2 regions of the Halomonas sp. Ps84H-12 genome follow, and region 2 is predicted to be linked to the other one. Evidence: predicted binding sites of a transcription regulator. Region 2 holds the regulator's gene; the other holds the start of a gene.
What was found. Region 2 encodes PhoB, which activates phosphate uptake and scavenging genes when phosphate is short. Its sites were predicted from a motif close to TGTCATANNNNTGTCANA; they were not measured.
Positions count from the first base shown of each region.

Region 1: the regulator PhoB is predicted to act here: its motif matches at 1,177-1,194, upstream of NH344_RS08455 (PhoX family phosphatase).

Region 1 covers NZ_JAMXSJ010000013.1:55,557-58,020, forward strand. Annotated here, with positions in the region: gene NH344_RS08455 (PhoX family phosphatase) at 1-1,083, opposite strand, end outside; gene mgtE (magnesium transporter) at 1,379-2,464, shown strand, end outside.
Region 2 covers NZ_JAMXSJ010000009.1:89,548-92,011, reverse strand. Annotated here, with positions in the region: gene phoR (phosphate regulon sensor histidine kinase PhoR) at 1-1,043, opposite strand, end outside; gene phoB (phosphate regulon transcriptional regulator PhoB) at 1,046-1,735, opposite strand; gene ubiA (4-hydroxybenzoate octaprenyltransferase) at 1,845-2,464, opposite strand, start outside.

The sequences.
Region 1 (2,464 bases), on a different contig from region 2:
CTTGCCTGCTTCCAGTTTACCCAGCCAGCACCCCTCATGGCGAAAACGCCCCAGCGCCGTGCGCTTCACCGCTCGGGCGCCGCTGTAGGGGTCGACTTCTACTTGGTAGCCGAAGGTACGTGCCTCGTTGCGGTAGTCATCTTCGGCACGCTCACCGCGTGGAGTGATGTCAAAGCGCGCAAACTCACCGTTCTGCTCGGTGGCGTCGCCCGCTGAGGTATCCCAGCCATAGCGGCTTTTATCCGTAGGAATACCGATGCGCGCATCGTCTTGGAAGCGCTCGCCACGGTTGACGAAGATATCGGGCCAGTTCTCTTCACAGGCGATATAGGTGCCCCAGGGCGTCACGCCGTTACCGCAGTTGTTGTTGGTGCCGCGGGTTTGCGTGCCGTCAGGGGAGAACTGGGTTTTTACGTAGTCGCTACCCGCCACGGGGCCGGCGAGATCCATCACCGTGGCGCTGGTGAGGCGGCGGTTATAGGGCGAGTTGGCAACATGAGACCACTGGCCGCTGGCGTCTTTCTCTACTTCGACGATCGTCACGCCATGGGCGTTGATTTCAGTGCGTGACTCGTCCGCTGGGCGCGCGCCCGCTTCGGCATTGGTCGGCCCACCTTGGGGTGCCCATAGCGCTGCTTGGTCGATGTACTCGTTATTTAGCGCCAGCACAAAACGGCGCGAGGCGTTATCCGCATCCAGGGCAAAACCGGCCATGCCGTCGTGGTGCATGCCTACGCTCATCGCTTGGCGCTCGGGCGTCATGGGCTGGTCGGCCTGCCACTCCTGGCCTGCCTGCAGCGGCGTGCCCCAGGGCACTAACACTTGAGCCACGTATCCTTCCGGCACAACGATGGCGTCGGTACGAGAACCACGCACCGCTTCAAACGCGAGGGTTAGTGGCGTCTTCGCCTGTTCGCCTGCGAGTGCTTGAGCCGCACCGCCAAACCCCAGCATAGAAGCCGCCGCCAACCCCAGGCCGCCCCGCATTACGTCGCGCCGGGAGACGTGCTGAGCCAGTACCTCGGCAAATGGCTGGTTATGGCTGTGGTTAAACAAGCGGTGATCTTCGATTTCCTTGCTCATGGAGCCCCTCGTAGTCATGGACATGGTCATAACGGTTTTTTGAAGAGGCTAGTAGCGCAAAATGAAATATGTATGACGGGTAAGCGACTTTTTAATGACGGTTCGATGGCAGGCGCTATATGAATAATGCTGCGGATAAGCTCATCAGCCACCATGCGTCACTACGCTCTCCTTAATTATGCCGATCAATAAGCCTGCATGGCTTTCAACCCAGGCTATCGCTAAGATTCATAGTGAGCCATCAAGCGCTTTCAAGTAGTTGTGTTAAAAATTAATTCCCCAAAGGATGGACTCTATGCGCGATGAAGAGAAATACACCAACACCGAGGAGCAGCTGCTCTATCTTCAAAAGTTACTAGACGAAGAAGATACAGCCGCCTTAAACGAGCTGTTTAATGAGCTCGATATTTTGGCGATTGCGCGCACCCTTGAGTCTTTTCCCGCCAAAACCCGTGATCGATTGTGGGAGTATATTCCGGAGGCACTGCTTGGCGAGGTGCTGGCCGAAGTCGATGAGGACATCCGTGCCGATTACATCGAAGACCTGACCGCCAGCGACGTTGAGCAGATCGTGAAGGGCCTAGACGCCCAGGAAGTCGCCGAAGTTCTCGATGTTGCTGACGAAGAGATCAAAACCACCGTCTACGCCAGTCTAGACCAGGAGATCCGCGCCCAGGTCGAGAACCTCTATACCTATGAAGAGGACATGGTCGGCCGCTACATGGACCCGGAAACGGTCAATGTGAAGCAGGGCGTGTCGCTGGAAGCCGTGCAGCGTTACATCCGTATTCACCACCTGCTGGACGATGACTCTCAGCAGATCATGATCACCGACAAGGACAAGCGCCTGCTGGGCACCCTGACGCTGATCGACTTGGTCAAACAGCCCCAGGAGAGCACCGTGGACGAGTTCATGGACGATGCTCCCTACACGCTCAACGACCAGATGAAAGTCAGCGAAGCCGCCGCCCTGCTGCGCTCCAAGGAGCTGCCCTTCGTGCCGGTGTGTAACAGCGACGGGCTACTGGTAGGCCAGCTGAACGCCGCCGACGTACTGGAAATTACCCAAGACGATGCCGACATGACCTTGAAACACATGTCCGGCGTGAGCGACGAAGAGGAAGTGTTCACCCCGATTTTGCGCAGTGCCAAGAGCCGCGGCATTTGGCTTGGTATCAACCTATTAACCGCCTTTCTAGCCGCCTTTGTGATCGGTCAGTTTGAAGCGGTGCTGGATCAAATTGTAGCGCTCGCTATCCTCATGCCGGTGGTCGCTAGCATGGGCGGGATTGCTGGCAGCCAGACGCTAACGGTGGTCATTCGCGGCTTAGCGCTTGGGCAAATCGCCGGTAACAACAAGCAGTGGCTCTACAACAAAGAG
Region 2 (2,464 bases):
TTGGGCAGAGCCGCCCAGCGGAGCGTGATTTGACTTCCCTCCGGCGTATAGCGCACTGCGTTGAATGCCAAGTTGGAGATCGCACTGCGCAGCTCCTGCTCACTGCCGATTAGACGCGCTTCGCAATCGAGTGCAATCTGTACGCTATGCTGCTGGTTCGAGAGCGCCAGCGCATCCCGGCGAATGCTCTCAAGCATCGACCCAACCTCAAGCGGCTGATGATCTTCGCCGCCTCGGTCAATCTCCAGGCGTGACAAAAGCAGTAGATCATTCACCAGGTTCTGCATACGCTTGGTCTGCTCTTCCATCTGACCAATGCCTTTACTCAGGCGCGGTGGCAGCATCTCTTTAAGATCGCCGTAGGTTTCCAGATAGCCGGAAAGAACGGTGAGTGGGGTGCGCAGCTCATGGGAAACGTTAGCGACGAAGTCGCGGCGCATCTGCTCTAGGCGATGCAAGCGGGTAATATCCCGCGCCATAACCAAGCGCTCGTCGTCGCCATACAGGGTGATTTGGTACTGCAGAATACGCCGCTCATCAATGGGCGAGGTGAGCGTGAGCGGCTCGCCATACTCCCGGGCATTGAAGTAGCTGATGAAACGCGGGTCGCGCAGCAGGTTAGTAATGTGCTGACCGCGGTCATGGGCGGTTTGCAGGCCTAGCATGTCGGTGGCGGCACTGTTCCACCACTCTAAATCACCATGGCGATCCAGCATCACGACGCTATCACGCATCGCTTCCGAGGATTCTTGAATACGCGCGAGGGTTGCTCGCAGCCGGCTTTGGGTAATGCGTTGGCTTTTTTGGTAACGGTAAAGGCGATCGAATAGCTCGCCCCACATGCCAGTTGCCGCAGGAGGCTCATCGTGCGGGTTGAGCGTTAGCCACTTGAACAGCGCCCTAAGCTGGCGGAGTTGATACACCAAACAGAGCGTTAGACCCGCAGCTAACCCGAAACCGGGGTAACCTAGCAGCCATCCCAGGCACATCCCTAGGAAAGCCAGCCAGATAATTCGCCACAGTTCACGGCTCCACAAACGCACGATTACACCCGAGCAGAGAAACGATACCCAGTGCCACGCACTGTTTGAATCAGATTCTGATGCGCTTCACCTAGCGCTTTGCGCAACCGGCGAATATGCACATCCACCGTGCGCTCTTCTACATACACATTGCCGCCCCACACCTGATCAAGTAGCTGGCTACGGGTATAGGCGCGCTCTTGGTGAGTCATAAAGAATTGCAGTAAGCGGTACTCGGTAGGGCCCATCTCCAGCGCTTTGCCATGGGCGCTGACGCGATGGCTCACTGGGTCCAGTAGCAATCCATTGATTTCGATGGGGTCTTCCACACCGCGCGGGGTCGCCCGGCGTAGCACGGCTTTAAGACGAGCCACCAACTCGCGGGGGGAAAACGGCTTGGTGATGTAGTCATCCGCCCCCGCCTCCAGGCCCTGAATTTTATTATCCTCTTCGCCTTTGGCGGTCAGCATAATAATTGGCAGCTCAGCGGTGGCCTCTTCGCGCTTGAGACGACGGGCCAGCTCGATGCCGCTGGTGCCCGGCATCATCCAGTCCAGCAGCAGCAGGTCGGGCTGGTGGTCAACGACCATCGCATGGGCATCCTGGGCGTTGTCCGCTTCAAGCACGCGATAGTCAGCCATTTCCAGCGCCACAGCGATCATCTCGCGAATGGGTGCCTCGTCATCGACAATCAGTACGGTCTTGGCGGTCATCCAGGGCCTCACGGTGTTCTATGAAAACTCGTTTATACAAAACAGTTCAATGACATGTCTGTGACGATGACACCATGACTTAATGACAATTCTATGACACCCAGCATAATTAGCCAGCTGCAGGCCACCAGCTCAGAACAATTCCGGCAAACACCAAGAGCCCTGACCAGTGGTTATTCAGAAACGCCTGGAAGCAGCGGTCGCGGTCACAGTGAAAAATTAACCGCTGCTGATGAGCAAACGTCGCTGCCATGCCTACCAAGCCCAGCCAGAAAAAACCGCCTAACTCAACCCGCAACCCCACCCAGGTAAGCAACGCCAGCGTAGCAAGCTGCAGCAGGCCAATGATGAAACGGTCGGCGCTGCCAAACAGCACCGCGGTGGATTTAATGCCGATTTTCAGATCATCGTCACGATCCACCATGGCGTATTGGGTATCGTAAGCCACCGTCCACAGCAGGTTAGCGCTAAATAGCAGCCAGCCTTCCAGCGGCACATGCCCCAGTACCGCGCCAAACGCCATCGGGATCGCCCAGGAGAAAGCCGCCCCGAGCACCACCTGAGGAAAGTGTGTGTAGCGTTTCATAAACGGATAAATAAATGCCAGCAGCACACCCCCAAGCGAGAGCAGCACGGTAAACCAGTTGGTCAGCAGCACTAAAATAAAGGCGGCAGCCACCAGCGCCACAAATAGCAGCTGCGCTTCGGTTTCGCTGATCCGACCGGTGG